4 regions of the Mesorhizobium sp. WSM4848 genome follow, and region 1 is predicted to be linked to each of the others. Evidence: predicted binding sites of a transcription regulator. Region 1 holds the regulator's gene; each other region holds the start of a gene.

Region 1 (5,042 bases):
GATGAGGAATTCTGCTTGCGCAGCGCCCATCACCATGCCGATCACCCCTTCGACGGAGCCGACCGAAAGATCGATGTTGCGCATCACGATGACCAGCACCATGCCGGTCGCCATGATCGCCACCGAGGACGTCTGCACCGACAGGTTCCAGAGATTGCGCGGCGTGAGGAACAGCCCGCCCGACAGGATGTGGATTCCAACCCAGATGACCAGCAGCGCGCCGACCATGCCGAGCATGCGAATGTCGAGCTCGGTTGCCTTGAGGAAGCGGCCGAAGGGGCTGAGCTCGGATTCCCGCGCCCGATCGACAGCTGTATCCGTGGCCGGCGTGTTGGAAGTCGTTTCGGTCATGATGTCCTCCCACCGTTGCCGTCTGCCGCGGATGCCGGAAGCAGCTTAGAAATTACCCGCGAGACGCGGAAAAACAACTCTTTGAAAAAACGCCGCGGCGTGAAGCCGCGGCGTTTCAGGTTTTTTGGCGAAGGCGGATCAGTTGCAGACCGGGACAGTGCCCGCCGCCGCGCCGGCGCAGACCTCTTCCTGCTTGATCCAGCCGGCATCGATGACGACGTTGAGATTGTCCCTGGTGATGGCAATCGGCGTCAGGAACAGCGACTTGACGACATTGCCGCCCGGCGTGGTGAAGTCCTTGACGCCGGCAATGTCTGTCATCTGCTTGCCGTCGGCCAATTGCGAGGCGATCTCGGCGGCATTCTTGCCGAGCTCGCGCGCGTCTTTCCACACCGATACGGTCTGTGTGCCCAGCGCGATGCGATTCAGCGCGGCATGGTCGCCGTCCTGGCCCGAAACCGGGACGGATCCGGCCAGGCCTTGCGCCGTCAGCGCCGCGACGACACCACCGGCGGTGCCGTCATTGGCGGCAACCACCGCATCGACCTTGTTGTCGTTGGCAGTCAGGAACTGTTCCATGTTCTTCTGGGCGTTGGCGGGAAGCCAGCCGTCCGTATAAGCCTCACCGACATTCTTGATCTTGCCGCTGTCGATGGCATCCTTGAGCACTTCCATGGAGCCGGCGAACAGGAAATCGGCATTCGGGTCGGCGCCCGAGCCCTTGATGAAGACGTAATTGCCTTCCGGCGCCACCTTGAACACTTCGCGGGCCTGCATGCGGCCAACTTCCTGGTTGTCGAAGGTCAGATAGAAGACGTCCTTGTTCTCGATCAGCCGGTCATAGCCGACGACCGGAATGCCTTCGTCCAGCGCCTTCTGCACCGCCGGACCGATGGCCGAGGCATCCTGCGCAAGGATGATCAGCGCGTTGGCGCCCTGCGAGATCAGGCTCTCGACGTCGGTCAGCTGCTTGCCGGGATTGGACTGTGCGTCAGCGGAAATATATTTGTCGCCGGCGGCCTCGATCGCCGCCTTCATGGCGGCTTCGTCGGTCTTCCAACGCTCTTCCTGGAAGTTCGACCACGAAACGCCAATGACCTTGTCCTTGGCCTGCGCGGCCGACGCGAGCGTCAGCGACATGGCGACCCCCGCCAGAATGGCGGCTGCGAATCTCTTCATGATATTCCTCCCTGCGCCGCGTAGGGCGCGACCAACTGGCCCGAAGGCCGGCACAAAGGCCTCTATTTTTTCGAGCCTCGAAAAAATACTGGTCCAACGCCGAAGCCCTGTCAACACCAATTCTGGCGGATTTTGATGTCCTGTTTGGCTTTTTTTCGAGGCTCGGAATAAATAATGACAGGCCCTTCTGCTTCTGCCAGTATTTGTCGGACATTACCGACGGCTTCCGATTCATGAGCGGCCGCGGCGATGAGGAGAAGCAAAAATGTCGGTCGGAATCCGCCATGACGATCTGCGCCGGCGCAACCGGGCGATGGTGATTTCGGCGGTACGCCGCGCAGGCCAGCCGTCGCGGACCGAGATCGCCGCAACCACCGGCCTCAGCCATTCGACCATATCGGCGATCTCTTCCGACCTGATCCAGGAAGGCATCCTGGCCGAGAGCAAGGCGAGCGAGACGGTTTCGCTGAAACGCGGCCGACCGCAGGTCGGCCTCAGCCTCAATCCGCAAGCCGCTGCGGTGTTGACCGTCGTGTTGTCGCTGAATTTCCTGTCGGTCGCCGTCATCGATTATGCCGGACAAGTGGTCGCCGAGGAACAGCGCCGGCTGGACACGCTGACCATGTCGCGCGACGCGCTGATCGGCGAATGTGTCGCCATCGTCCGGCGCCGGCTCGAAGATCCCGACCTCGATGTCCAAAGCGTCGCCCGCATCGCGCTGGCGATCCAGGGCATCACCGATTCCCATGCGCGCGCCATGTTGTGGTCGCCGATCACGCCGCAGACGAACATCGCCTTCGCCGACATTCTGGAACGCGAGTTCGGCATCCCGGCCATCATGGAGAACGACAGCAACATGATGGCCGTGGCGCTGCGCTGGCGCCACCCGGATCGCTACCGCGATGATTTCATCGCCATCCTGCTCTCGCACGGCATCGGCATGGGGCTGGTGCTGAAGGGCGAATTGTTCACCGGCACCCACTCCTCAGGCGGCGAATTCGGCCACATGATTCATCGGCCGGGCGGCGCGCTTTGCCGCTGCGGGCGGCGCGGCTGCGTCGAGGCCTATGCCGGCAACTACGCCATCTGGCGCAACGCAAGGCAATTGAGCGAGAACGCAGAGCCGGTCGCCGATGTCAGCGACGCCGAGATGCGGGCACTGGCGGCCCGGGCGCGCGAGACGGACGGACCGGAGCGCGAAGCCTACCGCAAGGCCGGCGAAGCGCTCGGCTTCGGGCTCGGCAGCCTGTTCGCGCTGATCGATCCGGCGCCGGTGGCCATGGTCGGCGCCAGCGCTGCCGCCTTCGACCTGATCGAGCCGGCCCTGCGCGAGGCCATCGCCCAGACCGCCGGCGGCCAGCATTCGGGTTCGATTTCCTTCGACACCGAGCCGAACGAGCTGCCGCTGATCCGCGAAGGCTGCGCCATGCGCGCGTTGACCTTCGTCGACCAGGAGGTTTTTGCGCCCGGCGCACAAGGCAAGTCCGGCACGATCAGGAGAGACGTGGCCTGAGTCCGAACGAGGACTCAGCCATTCGCAGGCCGGCCTCACCTGAATATCAGCTAGTCTTCCCTGATCGCGTAGCCAGCGCCACGGATGGTGCGGATGACATCGGGCATGCGACCATTGTTGACCGCCTTGCGTAACCGGCCGACATGGACGTCCACCGTGCGCTCGTCGATGTAGATCGTCTCGCCCCAGACATTGTCGAGCAACTGACTGCGCGAGAAGACCCGGCCCGGGTGCCGCATCATGAATTCGAGCAGCCGGAATTCGGTCGGCCCGAGCCGGATCTCGCTCTTCTTGCGATAGACCCTGTGCGATTCACGATCGAGCATGATGTCGCCGACCTTGAGCACGCTGGACAGCACTTCCGGCTTGGCGCGGCGCAGCAGCGCCTTGACCCTGGCCATGAATTCCGGTGTCGAGAACGGCTTGACCAGATAGTCGTCGGCTCCGGTCGAAAGGCCGCGCACCCGGTCGCTCTCCTCGCCGCGCGCGGTCAGCATGATGATCGGCAGCCGCTCGGTTTCGGGACGCACCCGAAGGCGCCGGCAAAGCTCGATGCCGGAAACCGCCGGCACCATCCAGTCGAGCACCAGAAGATCGGGCACGTTCTCCTGCAGCCGGATTTCGGCCTCGTCGCCGCGCGTCACCACCTCGACCTGATAGCCTTCGGATTCCAGATTGTAACGGAGGAGGACGCCCAGCGGCTCTTCATCCTCCACCACCATGATGCGCGGCGCGATCATCGGCCGGTCACTCCTGTCATGTCGCCGGCGCCGACATCGTCGTTTCGTCGAGCTTCGGGCGATCCGCCGGCAATTGCTGCCCGGTCACGACAAAGTAGGCGTTTTCGGCGATGTTGGTGACATGATCGCCGATACGCTCGAGATTCTTGGCGCAGAACAGAAGATGCGTGCAGGCGGTGATGTTGCGCGGATCCTCCATCATGTAGGTCAGGAGTTCGCGAAAAACCGCCGTGTATTTCACGTCGATCTTCTGGTCGTCGGCGCGCAGTTCTTTCAACGCGCCGGCATTGCGCGACACATAGTGCTCGACCACGCCGCGGAGCTGCACAAGAACGAGATCCGCCATCGTGTCGATACCGTGCGACAGATTACGCGGCGTGGCGCTCTGCCCGACTGCGCTGACCCGCTTGGCTATGTTCTTGGCCAGGTCGCCGATGCGCTCGAGATCGCCGGCCATGCGGATTGCGCCAACCACGGCGCGCAGATCTTGCGCCATCGGCTGCCGCTTGGCGATCAGCGTGATCGCACTATCGTCGAGTTCGCGCTGCCGCGCATCCATGATGGCGTCGTCCGAGACGACGCGCTGCGCCATCGCATTGTCTGATGCAAGCAACGCGCGGATCGAGGCTGCGACCATCGCGGCGGCGAGCTCGTCCATATCGCGGATCAGCCTGTCGATGTGCTCCAGTTCCTCGTCGAAAGATGCGACGGTGTGTTCACCCATGATACTGTCCTCGTGTTCGAAATTCGCCGCCGGACCGCTCAGCCGAATCGGCCGGTGATGTAGTCCTGGGTGCGCTTGTCGTCGGGGTTGGTGAACATCTTGTCGGTCGCGCCCTCCTCGACCAGATAGCCGAGATGGAACATCGCCGTGCGTTGCGACACGCGCGCTGCCTGCTGCATCGAATGGGTGACGATGACGATCGTGTAGTTCTGGCGCAGTTCGTCAATCAGTTCCTCGACGCGGGCGGTGGCGATCGGATCGAGCGCCGAACAGGGCTCGTCCATCAGGATCACTTCCGGCGATACGGCGATGGCGCGCGCGATGCACAGGCGCTGCTGCTGTCCGCCGGAGAGACCGGTGCCCGACTCGAGCAGGCGATCCTTGACCTCGTTGAACAGGCCGGCCTTCTTCAGGCTCGATTCAACGATGCCGTCCAACTCGGCCTTGCTCCTGGCCAGGCCGTGAATGCGCGGACCGTAGGCGACGTTTTCATAGATCGACTTCGGAAACGGGTTCGGCTTCTGGAACACCATGC
Region 2 (5,042 bases), on a different contig from region 1:
TTCGAACGTTCCTTGGCTGCGACCTTGGCCGCTTGCTTTTCCGCCTTCTTGGCAGCCTTCTGCCGGTCGCGTTCCTTGCGTTCCTGGCCGTAATTCGGTGCTCGCGCCATATCTCTTCCTTTCGCAATCCAAAGGGTTATTAGCCCTGCCTAGGAGCATTGGCCTACAAACACAACACCACAAAGGGCGATCGGCTCCATAGATAGCCGGCAGGCCGGCTGAACACGGTACCGCCCGCGGCGACCTTCGACTTGATCCGGATCGTTGTCAGATGTCTTCCCGGTCAAGAACCAGATCGGCCGGACCAAACCGGTCTTTTGCCGTGAACTGCTGGTGCCAATAGGGGTAGAGAACCGGCGGGCGGCTCACAGCGTCGAGGCGTGCGCGCTCATCGCTGGTCAGCACCAGGCTGGCGGCGGCGATATTGTCCTTGAACTGCGCTTCGGTCCGTCCGCCGATCACCAGCGAACTGACCGCGGGCCGGCCGAGCAGCCAGGCTAGCGCCACCTGCGCCGCCGAAACGCCATGGTTCTCGCCGATATGGGCAAGCACGTCGACGATCCGCCACAGCCGGTCCTCGTCACGGATCGGCGGTTCGGTCCAGCCGCTGAGCTGGCGGGCGGTGGCCTGGTCGCGGTGGTATTTGCCGGACAGCAGTCCACCGGCGAGCGGGCTCCACACCAGCACGCCAAGCCCCTGGTCGACGGAGATCGGCAGCAGTTCATATTCGGCTTCGCGCGCCTCCAGCGTGTAGTGGATCTGCTGGGTGACGAAGCGCGGCTGGTGCTGGCGGTCGCTGATCCCCAGCGCCTTCATCACTTGCCAGCCGGAATAGTTGGAACAGCCGACATAGCGGATCTTGCCCTGGCTGACGAGCGTGTCGAGCGCGGCGATGGTCTCCTCGAGCGGCGTCGTGCCGTCCCATTCGTGCAGGAAATAGATGTCGATGACGTCGGTCCTGAGGCGCCTCAGGCTCTTCTCGCACTCGCGGATCAGATGATAGCGCGACAGGCCCTCATCGTTGGGGCCGTTGCCGATCCGCATGCGCGCCTTGGAGGCGATCAGCACATCGCCCTTGCGTTTGCCGCCGAGCGCTTCGCCGATGATCTCTTCCGAAAGCCCGTTCGAATAGACATTGGCGGTGTCGATGAGATTGATGCCGGCATCGATGCAGAGGTCGATCATCCGGCGCGCCTCGTCGAGATCAGTCCTGCCGACCGCTGAAAATGCGCCGGCGCCGCCAAAAGTCATGGTGCCCATGGTCAGCGTCGAAACCTTCAGTCCGGAACGGCCGAGTGTGCGGTATTGCATGTCAGATCCTCGCAATTGCGTTGAGAAGGGGTGCTCTGAAGGCTGCCCGGGGAACCTGGCATTTGTAGGACAATTCGAGCCGTTTGTCGTGCATGCCAGGGAGGCTGATCGATCACATCTCACGGAGTTGCGCGACCGGCGCGCGGGCCGGCTGCAATAAAACCGTCATTGCCGGCCTGTATGCAAGTCGGCTCAAGGTATTCGAACTTGGCCGGCAGGCCGACGCCGACACTGGCGTGCACGGAGCAGCATAAATGACCGAAGCAAAACAGAATTCTCCCGCCAAGGATTGGCTGGAAGCGGAACTGGCCGACACGCTCGACGAAGACTACGAGCTGGAGATGTCGGAGCCGGCGTCGTCGCTGGAGATCGCGAAGATCTACAAGAACGCGCATCCGCCCTCGATGGATCGCCTGCAATATTTTCGCGACCTGATCACGCTGCAATCCGAATTGATCAAGCTGCAGTCCTGGGTGGCTTACACCAGGAAGAAGCTGGTGGTGGTTTTCGAAGGCCGCGATTCGGCCGGCAAGGGCGGCGTCATCAAGCGCATCACCCAGCGGCTCAATCCGCGCATCTGCCGCGTCGTCGCACTTCCGGCGCCGACCGAGCGCGAGAAGTCGCAATGGTATTTCCAGCGCTATGTGCCGCATCTGCCGGCAGGCGGCGAGATCGTGCTGTTCGATCGCTCCTGGTACAACCGCTCCGGCGTCGAGCGTGTGATGGGCTTTGCCGAGCCGGACCAGGTCGAGGAGTTTTTTCGCGACGTGCCGGAGTTCGAGCGCATGCTGGTCCGCTCCGGCATCACGCTGGTCAAATACTGGTTCTCCATCACCGACGAGGAACAGCAGATGCGCTTCCAGATGCGCATCCATGATCCGATGAAGCAGTGGAAGCTGTCGCCGATGGACCTGCAGTCGCGCGTGCGCTGGGAACAGTACACCAAGGCCAAGGAAGAGACGTTCGCCCGCACCAACATCTCCGAAGCCCCCTGGTTCATCGTCGAGGGCAACGACAAGAAGCGGGCGCGGCTGAACTGCATCGATCATCTCCTCAAGCAGATGCCCTATGAGGAGGTGCCGCACGAGGAGATCACGCTACCTGACCGCGTCTTTAATCCCGAATATGAGCGCCAGGTGCTGCCGCGCGAGCTGTATGTTCCGGAGAAGTATTGAGTCAGCGCTCCCGGGAGAATGGGGCCTGCACCGAGGCTTTCGCCACCAGAGCAACGAAACGTCCTAATCGCGCTCGATGATGACATGCATGGCATTCGGCGTCGCGACCTGCTCGCTGCAGCGGTAGCCGAGCTTGACCATGTCGATGCCGGCAAAAAGGTTCTCGCCTGAGCCGAGCAGCATCGGCGATATCGCCAGATGCATGTCGTCGATGAGCTTTTCCCTGAGATATTGCCGGATCGTGGCGACGCCGCCGCCGAGCCGGACATCCTTGCCGTCAGCCGCTGCTTTCGCCTTTTCCAGCGCTGAGTGGATGCCGTCGGTCACGAAATGGAAGGTCGTGCCGCCCTCCATGACGATAGGTTCTCGCGGATGGTGCGTGAGCACGAAAACCGGCACATGGTAGGGCGGATTGACTCCCCACCAGCCCTTCCAGGTGTCATCGGGCCAAGGCCCGCGGATCGGCCCGAACATGTTGCGGCCCATGATCCACGCGCCGACGTTTTCGAAGCTGCGCGTTACGAACGCGTCGTCGGTATCCGTGGACCCGTCATCTTCGCCGGACATGTTGCGGAAGGTTCGGGTGCCAAACATCCATGTGTGCAGGGCTTCCCCGCCGACGCCCAGCGGCTCTTTCAGGTCCTGGTCGGGACCGGCGCCGAAGCCGTCGATAGACAGGGTGAATGCGTTGACGCGAAGCTTTGACATGAGGGCCTCCCTCTAAACCAGTTGTGAAATGCAAGCAGTTTCTTTTAGCTGGACTGATTGCATTTTGCAAGCGGTATTTCGCCGCCGAGCATAAGCGGCTCGTTTGGCCAGCATCAGGGCAAAGACGGGTAGTTGCAGCTGCAGTTACTTGCGCCGCGATGCCTCGAGGATGCGCTCGACAGCTAATACGGAGCGGAGCGCCGCTATGATCTCGGCTAGGATCGGCTCGATCCGGCGGACTGCCATCAGAATACGCGCACGGCCGATTGTTCGATCTCGGCCTTCAACATAGGATGAAGGCTGTCGCGTGTGGTGATGTCAATTTCCGTTGACATCTTCTCTTCCAGAAATTGCTTGATCCCGACCAGGTCGATCAGAGAAAAGCGCCGCGCCGGATCATAGTCGATGAACAGATCAAGATCACTGTCCGGATGCGCATCGTCCCGCGCCGCCGACCCGAACACATACAGCGAAGTCGCGCCCATGCCTTTGATGGCATCTTCGTTTCTCTGCAACCGTTCGATGACCTCGTTCCTGCTCATGGGTCCATTCTATCGGATTGCAGCAAAATCCCAAAACGACACGAGTGCCTACCCCTTCAGCATCGCCGCCACCTCGGGCGCGAAATAGGTAAGAATACCGTCGCAGCCGGCGCGCTTGAAGGCGAGCAGTGATTCCAGCATTGCCTTGTCGCCGTCGATCCAGCCATTGGCGGCGGCCGCCTTGATCATCGAATATTCGCCCGACACCTGATAGGCGAAGGTCGGCATCCGGAATTCGTCCTTCAGCCTGCGGATGATGTCGAGATAGGGCAGGCCGGGCTTGACCATCAGCATGTCGGCGCCCTCGGCGAGGTCCTGCTCGGCCTCGCGCACGGCCTCGTCGGAATTGGCGTGGTCGAGATAATAGGTCTTCTTGTCGCCCTTGAGCAGGCCGGCGGTGCCGACCGCCTCGCGATAGGGTCCGTAGAAGGCGGAGGCGAATTTCGTCGCGTAGGACATGATCGCCACATCCTGAAAACCATTGGCGTCGAGCGCATCGCGGATGGCGCCGATGCGGCCATCCATCATGTCGGAAGGGGCAATGATGTCGGCGCCGGCCGAAGCCTGGATGACGGCAGCCGCGGTGACCTGCTCCACGGTCTGGTCGTTGACGATGATGCCGTCGCGCAAGATGCCGTCATGGCCGTGAGAGGTGAAGGGATCGAGCGCCGCATCGGTGATGATGCCGATCTCGGGCACCGCGTGCTTGATGGCGCGCGTGGCGCGGTTGATGACGTTTTCCGGATCGAGGATGTGCGAGCCGGTCTGGTCGCGCAGGCCGAGCTCGACATTGGGAAAGGTGGCGATCGCCGGAATGCCGAGCTTTGCCGCGCGCTCGGCCTCCTTGACGGCAAGGTCGAGCGACAGGCGGAAGACACCAGGCATGGCGGCGATCGGTTCACGGATATTTTTCCCGTCGACGACAAAGATCGGCCAGATCAGATCATCGACGGAGAGCCGGTTCTCCTGGACGAGGCGGCGCGACCAGTCGGCCTTGCGCATGCGGCGCAAACGGCGGCTGCCGGTGATCTCGTCGACGCTGCGCGCGCCGGCAGGCTTTGCTGGGGTGAATTTGTTCATCGCCAAAACTCCGGATTGGCGGCTTTTAACACGAGCCCCCGCCGCTGACCAATGCGCACGATAGTGCCAGGCACAAGCTGGATACCGGTATACGAGTTCCGGCTGACCGTTGTTGCCGGACAGGATTGCGCCTTGGCATTGACGCGCCCATGCGCCACGCTTTAGCACTTCAGTCCCGGCGGCGCGGGGGAAGGGATTCTCAGGCGATGGATTTTGGCGGCGGCAA
Region 3 (5,042 bases), on a different contig from region 1:
TCGCAGCCGTAGCCTCGCTTGCCGATTCAATCGGCGCGCGGCTGATCGTCGACAACGTCTTTGCCACGCCCTTGCAGCAGAAGCCGTTGCAGCTCGGCGCCCATATCGTCGTCTATTCGGCGACCAAGCACATCGACGGCCAGGGGCGCTGCCTCGGCGGCATCATCCTGTCGGACAAGAAGTGGATCGACGAGAATTTGCACGACTACTTCCGCCACACCGGTCCCAGCCTATCGCCCTTCAATGCCTGGACGCTGCTGAAGGGCCTTGAGACGCTGCCGCTGCGCGTGCGCCAGCAGACGGAAAGTGCCGGCCGGATCGCTGACTTCCTCGCCGAGCGATCGGAAATTGTCCGCGTCATCTATCCCGGCCGCGCCGATCACCCGCAGGCGGCGGTCGTCAAGAAGCAGATGTCGGGCGGCTCAACGCTGATCTGCCTCGACGTCAAGGGCGGCAAGCAGGCCGCCTTCGCCTTCCAGAACGCGCTCGATGTCGTGCTGATCTCCAACAATCTCGGTGACGCCAAGAGCCTGATCACCCATCCGGCAACGACGACACACAAGAATCTGAGCGACGAGGCGCGGGCCGAACTTGGCATCGGGCCAGGCACGCTCAGGCTGTCCGTCGGACTGGAGGACACCGACGACCTGCTCGAAGACATCGAGCAGGCCTTGAAAGCCGCTGGATAGGGATACGCGCCGAAGCGCTGCGCTCTGATCTGCAAAGCAGGCGCGGTCAGGCGCCCGACGGCGTCTCTTCCAATTCCGCAACGGCGCCGGTGTGGATGGTCATCGTGTTGCCGCGCCAGTCGACGGCACCGCTGAGCCAGCCGCGCACCCAGATGGCGGGAAGCATCACGTCCCGCGCAACCATCGCCGGGATCATGCGCAGCGACAGGTGCCAGCCCTTGGCCGAGGCGAGAGCGCATTCCGGCAGATAGGCGACGATCAGCACGGCGATGGCGGTAGCCGGCAGGCTGAAGCCGCTGCCTACTGCCGCAACCAGCGCAAGCGCCAGCGGCGGCGCCGCTCCGATCAGGATCTCGGGCGCGAAGAACAGTGGGAAGGTGACGCGACGCAGGCGTGCCCAGCGGGCCTGGCGCGACCAGATTTCGCCAAATGTGCGCAAACCGAGCGGCTGCTCGAAGGGCGCGGCAACGAGATTGACGCGCAGTCCGAGCCCGTTGACCAGCTTGGTCGCAGCGGCATCCTCGGCAATCTCGGCAGCAAGCGCACGGATGCCGCCATTGGCGTCGAGCGAAGGCTTGTTCCACAGCATGCTCTTGCCCTGGGCAAAACCGAGGCCGAGCGCCTCGCCGGTATATTGCCAGCGCGCCTGCAGCGTGTTGAGGAAAGCGCATTCGACCTCCGCCCAGAACCCGTCCGGCCGCGAGCCGATCGGCGTCGAGCAGACGAGGCCGGTGTCCTGCCGCCATGCCGTCATCAGATGCTGGACATAGTCCCTCGGCATCAGGACGTTGGAATCGGCAAGGATGACCCAGTGGTGGCGCGCGGCCTCCCAGCCCTTCACGCAATTGTTGAGTTTCGGGTTGCCGCTGATGCGGTCGTCGCCGACCAGCAGCCGGGCCGGCACGGCCGCAAAGCGGGCGATCGCATTGGTGATCGGCCCGACCACCGGGTCGTCGGCATGGGCGACGCAGAAGATGAGCTCATAATGCGGCCAGTCGAGGGAGAAGGCGCGATCGAGCGTCTCCTCGGTAAACGGCTCGACGCCGCGCGACGGCACGACGATCGACACCGGCGGCGCCTTGCCGGCTGGCGGCGTGATCCTGCCATGCCGCTTCAGCTTCAACGAAGCGAGCAGGATGCTGGCGAGATTGACAACAAGCAGAGCTATGGAAAGCAAGGCGGCTGTGACTGTCAATTCCATAGGTACCTGGTCGCTCCAGAAACCGGCCGCATGAAAGCCGTCTCAATAATTCGACAGAATGCTGAGTCGCCCGGCACACCATCCCCGCCCTGCACACCATCATTGTCATGTGTCACTCAAATGACATTGTTGTTCGGCACCTGCACTCGACGGATTCGGGCAACGATGACAGGCACTGAACGGGGGACGCGCCCCGTTGACCAAACTGCGGTGAGCGTCGAATGTTCCGTCTGCATATTGTGGAGTGATTTATGTACAGCGCCGTCACGCGCGACATCGAAGTGCAGGTCAGGCCGTTCTATCTGGAAGATCGCTCCGACCCTTCGGAGAACCGCTATGTCTGGGGCTACCAGGTGACCATCGACAACCAGTCGGATGAATTCGTGCAGCTTCTGTCACGCTATTGGCAGATCACTGACGGCACCGGCCGGGTCGAGGAGGTGCGCGGCGCCGGCGTTGTCGGCGACCAGCCTGAACTCAATCCCGGCGATAGCTATCAGTACACGTCTGGCTGCCCACTCTCGACGCCATCCGGCATCATGGTCGGCCACTACACGATGCGCAACAAGCGGGGCGAGACGTTCGACGTCGCCATCCCCGCCTTTTCGCTCGACCTGCCGGGCACGCGGCGCACCGTCAACTGAGGCTCACTTGGGCTTCTCGCCCCTTTGCGTGGGGCGAGAAACCAAGCTCTGCGAAGGCACCGAGGCAGCACAGGTGCCCGCTATTGAGCCGCAGCAAATTCCGCCGGGTCGAAGTCATATTGCTTCGAGCAGAATTCGCAGGCGACGTGAATGCCGCCATCCTCGGTGCTGTCCCTGATCTCGTCGGCGGAGAAGCCTTCGAGAATGCCGCGGATCTTCTCCCTGGAGCACGAGCACCGGTCGGCTACCGGCACGCCGCCGAAGACGCGCACACCGTGCTCGTGGAACAGCCGGTAAAGCAACCGCTCGGCGCCGATCGTCGGGTCGATCAGTTCTGTCGGCTCGATGGTGCCAAGCAACGCGAGCAGCTCCTGCCAGGAATTGTCGGCCGGATAATGGATCTCCTCGCGCGGATCGCCGTCACCGCCCGGAAGGTCGGGTACGCGCATGCGTTCGGGCGATTGCGGCAGGAACTGCGCCAGGATGCCACCGGCGCGCCATTGCTCGCGGGCACCGCCGATGCCGGGCGTCAACAGCTTGGCCACCGAAAGCCTGAGATCGGTCGGGATCTGCTCCGACTGCCGGAAATAGGTGCGGGCGGCCTCCTCCAGCGTCTCGCCGTCGAGCTGGACGATGCCCTGATAGCGCTGCGTGTGGGCGCCCTGGTCGATAGTCAGCGCCAGGACACCGCTGCCGAGCAGCGTCCGCTGCGAGGTCTCGCCGGCAGACGTCAGTGCCTCCAGCCGGTCGGCGTCGAAGCGGGCATAGGCGCGCAGCGCATGCGGCGTGGAAAAATCCGCCACCAGCATGTCGACCGGCCCGTCGGTGCGGGTCTGCAGGATGAACTTGCCTTCGAATTTGAGCGAGGTGCCGAGCAGCACCGTCAGCACGCAGGCTTCTGCCAGCAGGCGGGCGACCGGCTCGGGATAGTCATGACGGCTGAGGATCGCGTCGAGCATCGGCCCGAGCTGGACGGTGCGGCCGCGCACGTCGAGCGGGCCGACCTCGAAGGGCACGACATGATCGTCGCCGGCGTAGCCGAATTCGCCGAGTTTGGGTTGATGTTCAGCCAATTGACGGGTTTCCAACATGACAAAGCTCCAGGGCGCGGCCATGCCGCCCTCCGGGGCGCATGCGTCGAAACGCGCTCGATTTGCGTGATGCGCCTGAGATAGGCATCACGCACTCCCGGATCAAGGCGGCCGGAATCATGGTGGTCCTGATCAAGGCGGCCCGGATCAAGCGCCGAGGCACCAAGCCAAAACCGCCTTCTGCGCGTGGAGCCGGTTCTCGGCCTCGTCGAACACTACCGAATGCGGGCCGTCGATGACTTCGTCGGTGACCTCCTCGCCGCGATGCGCCGGCAGGCAGTGCATGAACAACGCGTCGGGCTTTGCCTTCGCCATCAGTGCCGCATTGACCTGATAGGGTGAGAAGACATTGTGGCCGCGAGCACGGTGCTCCTGGCCCATCGACACCCAGCAATCGGTGACGACGCAGTCGGCGTCGTGGACGGCTTCCTCCGGCGAGCGGGTGAAGTTCAACATGCCGCCATGCGCTCTCGACCAGTCGACATGCTTCTGCGCCGGCTCGCTGCCTTCCGGCACGGCGACGTTGAGGTTGAAGCGGAACTGCGCCGAGGCCTCCAGCAGCGAATGCAACACGTTGTTGCCGTCGCCGGTCCAGGCGATGGTCTTGCCGGCGACCGGGCCGCGATGCTCCTCAAAGGTCATGATGTCGGCCATCAGCTGGCAGGGATGGGTATCGTCGGTCAGCCCATTGATGACGGGGACGGTGGCGTTCTCGGTCAGCTCCAGCAGGCGGTCATGCGATGTGGTGCGGATCATGATCGCGTCGACATAGCGCGACAGCACCTTGGCCGTGTCGGCGATGGTTTCGGAGCGGCCGAGCTGCATCTCCGCGCCGGTCAGCATGATGGTCTCGCCGCCGAGCTGACGCATGCCGACGTCGAAGGACACGCGCGTGCGCGTCGACGGCTTGTCGAAGATCATCGCCAGCACCTTGCCTTCAAGCGGTTTTGTCCGCTCGCCAGCCTTGAGCCTTGCCTTTCGCACGACGGCATCGTCCAGCATAAGGCGCAGATCGCCCTCGGAAACGGCGGAAAGATCGGTGAAATGGCGAAGGCTCATCTGGGTCTTCCGACTGTTATTTCGCCGCAGCCGCGGCGATGGCGTCCGACAGGCCCCGGGCGCCGGCGCGGATGCGGTCGAGCGCGTCATGGATCTCGGCGTCGGTGACGGTGAGCGGCGGCAGGAGGCGAAGAACGTTGTCGCCGGCCGGAACTGCCAGCAGATGCTGGTCGCGCAACGCCATGTTCACCTTGGTGTTGGGCGCGGCGCATTTCAGGCCGAGCATCAGGCCGCTGCCTCTGATGTCTTCGATGACATCGGGAAATTCGTCGGCGACACCCGCCAGCCCCTGCTTCAGCAGTAACGCCTTGCGCTGCACATCCTCCAGAAAACCATCTTCCAGCACGACGTCGAGCAC
Region 4 (5,042 bases), on a different contig from region 1:
AACGAATCCTTGTCCGGCGATTCTTCGATTTTCAGCGCGACATTGCCTTCGGCCTCGCGCAACAGGCGGTCGCGGATGACGCGGCTGGTCACCTTGTCGCCCTCGGTGCCGGCCAGCGGGCTATCGTTGACGAGGAAGGACATCGTCACGGTCGGCGGATCGATCGGCTGCGCATGCAGCGGCTCGGTCACCGACGGGTCGCAGAACGTGTCGGCGACGGTGCCCTTCGACAGGCCGGCAATGGCGACGATGTCGCCCGCCTGCGCTTCATCGATCGGCTGGCGCTCGAGCCCGCGGAAAGCCAGGATCTTGGAGATGCGGCCGGTTTCGACCTGGGTGCCGTCATGATGCAGCACCTTGACCGCCTGGTTGGATTTCAGCGTGCCGGATTCGATGCGGCCGGTGATGATGCGACCAAGGAACGGATTGGCTTCCAGGATGGTGCCGATCATGCGGAACGGGCCGGGGTGGACGGTCGGCGCCGGCACGTGCTTGATGACGAGGTCGAACAGCGGCGCCAAACCCTGGTCCTTCGGACCTTCGGGGTTTTCCGAGACCCAGCCGTCGCGGCCCGAACCGTAAAGGATCGGGAAGTCGAGCTGCTCGTCGGTGGCGTCGAGCGCTGCAAACAGGTCGAACACTTCGTTGACCACCTCGACGTGGCGGGCGTCCGGCCGGTCGATCTTGTTGATGACGACGATCGGCTTCAATCCGACCTTGAGCGCCTTGCCGACGACGAATTTTGTCTGTGGCATCGGCCCTTCGGCTGCGTCGACCAGCACGATGGCCGAATCCACCATCGACAGGATGCGCTCGACTTCACCGCCGAAATCGGCGTGGCCGGGAGTGTCGACGATGTTGATGCGTGTGTCCTTCCAGTCGACCGAGGTCGCCTTGGCCAGGATGGTGATGCCGCGTTCCTTTTCGAGGTCGTTCGAATCCATGGCGCGTTCGGCGACGCGCTGGTTGTCGCGAAACGAGCCGGACTGCTTCAGGAGCTGGTCGACGAGGGTGGTTTTTCCATGGTCGACGTGCGCGATGATCGCGATATTACGAATTTTCATGTTGTGGTCTCGGGAGCGTGCAGGCAGCAGGCCAAAAGGCGCTGCCTCTTTCGGTTGGGCGGCTCATACAGGGTTTTTCGCAATTGCGAAAGAGGAGGCGCGCCACCAAATACATGGTCACCAAATCTTAAGCGTCTTGGTGTGAAATGGAATTATTAACCAAAGCGGAACCTTTCGCGGTCGGGACAGTTCAAATTTCATGAGCAATACGGGCACCAGATACCGGCCAATCTTCGCATGGGCGGCCCTGGCCGTTCTCCTTGCGGCGGGCGCGGCACAGTCGGCCGCGACCCTCAAGGAAGCGCCCCCTGCCCTGCCTTCCGATACGCGTTCGGCGGAGCAGTTGTTTGCCGATGCGCCGGATGGCGTCGACCCGGTGGTGACCGGGCCAGTCAGCGCCGCCTTCAAGCAAAGGCAGAAGGTCGCCGATTGCGACAACGCTGTTTGGCCCAATATTCCGACCGTTTGCTATCCTGACTGACGACCGCTCCTTACCATCCCCCTGTGGGGAGGGTAAACAGTCCCCTCACGCCGAATGCACCGGATCGAGCGTGACCTTGTAGAGTTCATTGTCGTCGCGATCCATCAGCCGCACCGTCAGCTGTTCAGTGGCGCCGTCGATGTCGACGAGGCCGAAGAACTGCAGGCCGGCCGAGGGTGGCAGGTTCTGCCCCTGCTCGGCGGTTGGCGCCTTGATGAATTTCAGCTCCGGGCCGAAGGTCATGTCGAAATCATTGGGTCCATACGTGCCGGCGTGGAGCGGACCAGAAACAAATTCCCAGAACGGATTGAAGTCCTGGAACTGCGCCTTGTCAGGATTGTAGTAATGCGCCGCCGTGTAGTGGACGTCGGCGGTCAGCCAGACGGTGTTGGTGATGCCGGCATTCTTTATGTAGCGAAGCAGGTCGGCAATTTCCAGCTCACGGCCCTTGGCCGGGCCATTGTCGCCATTGCTGACGGCCTCGGCGCCGGCCTTTTTGGTGGCGTCGTTCCAGACGACGAGACCGAGCGGCATGTCGGCGGCGATGATTTTCCAGGTCGCGTTGGAGTTTGCCAGTTCGCGCTTCAGCCATTTCATCTGCTGTTCGCCGAGGATGCGCGATTGCGGCGTCACCGAATCCTGCATGCCGGGGCCATTGGCGCCGCGATAGGAACGCATGTCGAGGAAGAACACTTCGAGCAGCGGCCCGTAGGCGATCTTGCGATAGACGCGGCCCGGTTCCGACGGCTCGTAGCGGATCGTCGTCATCTCGTGGAAGGCGCGGGCTGCGCGGGCCGCCAGCACATGGATGTTTTTTTCCGAGTAGCGGTCGTCGGCGCCCAGGTCCTTCGAATCCGACCAGTTGTTGACCACCTCGTGGTCGTCCCACTGGTAGAAGGTCGGGCAGATGGCGTTGAGCCCCAGCACATGTCTGTCCATCAAATTGTACTTCCACTGGCCGCGGTACTCGTCCAGCGTCTCGGCAACCTTGCGCTTTTCGTCGATGAGGACCTTGTTCTTCCACTTGCCGCCGCCGGGAAGGTCGACCTCGTCCTTCATCGCCCCGTCAGCATAGATGGTATCGCCGGAATGCAGGAAGAAATCGGGCGTATGCTTGCCGATCGTGGCATAGGTCTTCATGCCGGTGTCGTCGATGCCCCAGCCCTGGCCGGCGGTATCGCCCGACCAGGCGAACCGAATGTCGCGCTTCGAGGCCGGCGCCGTGCGGAAGCGGCCGACGATCGGCTCGGAGACGGCGTTGATGTCGGCGAGATCGGTCGCGATCATGCGGTAGAAGATGTCCTGGTCGGAGGCGAGGTCGGTGAGCAGCCGCTTTACCGTGTAATCGCTGGCCGGCGACGTATCGAGCGGCGCAAGGCGCAAAGGGTTGGCGAAATTTTCCGTCGACGAGACTTCGAACATGACACGCGAAGGGCGGTCTGTGCGGGTCCACACCACGCCGCTGGTTGCGTCGACATCGCCCGACTGGATGCCATGGGTGAAGGCGGGCCGCTGATTGGCGCGGGAATAATAGGGAAGCGCGAGGCCCGATACGCCGACGAGGCCGGCGGCGCTCGCCGACGTGACAAAAGCACGGCGTGAAATCTTGTTCATGGCTGTCTCCTGGATGGCTTTGAACGTCGCCGCCAAGGTCCAGGGTCAATGTTTCAGGCACATCTCGAAACCATGAAGGTTTTACTACAGTGAACAGGTGATCTCCCCCCTTGAGGGGGAGATGTCGCCGAAGGCGACAGAGGGGGTCGTCTCGCGTCGAGCGCCGGCGTCACTTCTCGTAGCGGAAGGCGTTGACGCTTCACGCGAGGCGACCCCCTCTGGCCGCTTCGCGGCCATCTCCCCCTCAAGAGGGGAGATTAGCGCTCAGCCGTCACAGCTCAAGCCGCCTGCGGTTCCCGCTCGAAGGCCGGACGGCTGGTGTTGATCAGCAGCGAGATGCAAGCTGCGGCTATTGCCGTCATGCCGGCGATGAGGAAGGCAGTTTCGTAATTGCCCTGCAATTCACGCATGGTGCCGCCGAAGAAAGCGGCCGCCGCCGCACCCACCTGATGGCCGGCGACGATCCAGCCGAAGACGATCGGCCCGCTGCGGTCGCCGAACGCCTCGTTCGACAGCCTGAGCGTCGGCGGCACGGTGGCGATCCAGTCCAATCCGTAAAGCACGGCGAAGATGATCAGACTGGTCGACGAAAAGCCGGAATAAGGCAGATAGATCAGCGAGAGGCCGCGGATCGCGTAATAGACGCCGAGCAGCTTGCGCGGGTCGAAACGGTCGGTGAGCCAGCCCGACAGCGTCGTGCCGATCAGGTCGAAGATGCCCATCAGCGACAGCAGGCCGGCGGCTTGCACCTGGCCGATGCCCATGTCGCCACAAAACGCGATCAGGTGCGTGCCGACCAGTCCGTTGGTGGTAAAACCGCAGATGAAGAAAGTGGCGAACAGATACCAGAACACGCGGGTGCCGGCGGCACGACGCAGCGTGCTGAGCGTGTGCATGAGAAAATTGCCCTGCGAGGCCGGCGGAACCGGCGGCACGTCGTCGGCCTCAGCGCCGTAGCGCACCATGCCGATCGAGGACGGACGCTCCGGCACCAGCAGCCAGACCAGCGGCACCAGACAGGCGGTGGCGACCGCAATGGCGATGGCGACAGGCTTCCAGCCGCCCGACTGGGCGAGCGCGGCGAGCAGCGGCAGGAACACCAGCAGGCCGGTGGCGGCGGAGGCCGACATCAGCCCCATCACCAGGCCGCGATTGGTCTTGAACCAGCGATTGACGATGGTGGCGCCAAGCACCGTGGCGACCGCACCGGAACCGACGCCGGAGAATACGCCCCAGGTGAGAAGCAGGTGCCAGGGCTCAGTCATCGACAGGCTGATCGCCGTCGAGCCCGACATCAGCACCAGCGACGCCAGCAGCGTGCGGCGCAGCCCGATCCGTTCCATCAGGGCCGCGGCAAACGGCCCGGTCAAACCGTAGAGGAAGATGCCGATGGCCGCGGCGAGCGAGACGACATCGCGCCGCCAGCCGAAACTCTCCTCCAGCGGCAGCATCATGACAGCCGGCGCCGACCGCAGGCCCGCCGCGATCAGCAGGCAGAGGAAAATGACGGCGACCACGACGAAAGCATAGCGCTGGCCAAACGGACGGGACTGAGCTATCATGTTACTGACCGGTACGTTGCAATTGCGCCCGAGGTATACGTACCGATCGGTAACATGTCAAGCAGGTAACGGCTTATCCTAGATGAGAAGCATTGAACCAACGATCAAAGCGGACGAACCGCCGCGCGCGGGCGAAAAAATCCTTCGCGTTGCCCGCGACCTGTTCTACCGGCAAGGCATCAGGGCGATCGGCGTCGATGAGATCGTGCGGCGCGCCGGCGTCACCAAGCCCAGCCTCTATCGCAGCTTTCCGTCCAAGGACGAATTGGCCGCCTCCTATCTCCGGCAATACGACCTCGAGTTCTGGGCCCGCTTCGACGA

Evidence for each region. Region 1 encodes PhoB, which activates phosphate uptake and scavenging genes when phosphate is short. Its sites were predicted from a motif close to TGTCATNNANCTGTCAT; they were not measured.
Region 2: ppk2 (polyphosphate kinase 2) is a predicted target of PhoB. The motif match lies at 1,464-1,480, and genes of this name have one in related genera.
Region 3: AC0L16_RS16360 (ceramide glucosyltransferase) is a predicted target of PhoB. The motif match lies at 2,000-2,016, and genes of this name have one in related genera.
Region 4: AC0L16_RS12640 (alkaline phosphatase D family protein) is a predicted target of PhoB. The motif match lies at 3,232-3,248, and genes of this name have one in related genera.

Annotation. Positions count from the first base shown of each region.
Region 1 is NZ_JBVVPX010000030.1:25,896-30,937, reverse strand. It holds gene AC0L16_RS24005 (sugar ABC transporter permease) at 1-351, opposite strand, end outside; gene xylF (D-xylose ABC transporter substrate-binding protein) at 490-1,530, opposite strand; gene AC0L16_RS23995 (ROK family protein) at 1,796-3,043, shown strand; gene phoB (phosphate regulon transcriptional regulator PhoB) at 3,094-3,783, opposite strand; gene phoU (phosphate signaling complex protein PhoU) at 3,800-4,507, opposite strand; gene pstB (phosphate ABC transporter ATP-binding protein PstB) at 4,546-5,042, opposite strand, start outside.
Region 2 is NZ_JBVVPX010000012.1:68,668-73,709, forward strand. It holds gene AC0L16_RS13755 (hypothetical protein) at 1-110, opposite strand, end outside; gene AC0L16_RS13760 (aldo/keto reductase) at 268-1,311, opposite strand; gene ppk2 (polyphosphate kinase 2) at 1,566-2,486, shown strand; gene AC0L16_RS13770 (dihydrofolate reductase family protein) at 2,550-3,194, opposite strand; gene AC0L16_RS13775 (nucleotidyltransferase family protein) at 3,440-3,736, opposite strand; gene hemB (porphobilinogen synthase) at 3,785-4,816, opposite strand; gene AC0L16_RS13785 (enoyl-CoA hydratase/isomerase family protein) at 5,023-5,042, shown strand, end outside.
Region 3 is NZ_JBVVPX010000016.1:10,855-15,896, forward strand. It holds gene AC0L16_RS16355 (O-succinylhomoserine sulfhydrylase) at 1-689, shown strand, start outside; gene AC0L16_RS16360 (ceramide glucosyltransferase) at 736-1,890, opposite strand; gene apaG (Co2+/Mg2+ efflux protein ApaG) at 2,142-2,534, shown strand; gene AC0L16_RS16370 (Hsp33 family molecular chaperone) at 2,615-3,649, opposite strand; gene argF (ornithine carbamoyltransferase) at 3,773-4,684, opposite strand; gene AC0L16_RS16380 (acetylornithine transaminase) at 4,701-5,042, opposite strand, start outside.
Region 4 is NZ_JBVVPX010000011.1:1,151-6,192, reverse strand. It holds gene typA (translational GTPase TypA) at 1-1,064, opposite strand, end outside; gene AC0L16_RS12645 (hypothetical protein) at 1,264-1,545, shown strand; gene AC0L16_RS12640 (alkaline phosphatase D family protein) at 1,591-3,159, opposite strand; gene AC0L16_RS12635 (MFS transporter) at 3,438-4,721, opposite strand; gene AC0L16_RS12630 (TetR/AcrR family transcriptional regulator) at 4,804-5,042, shown strand, end outside.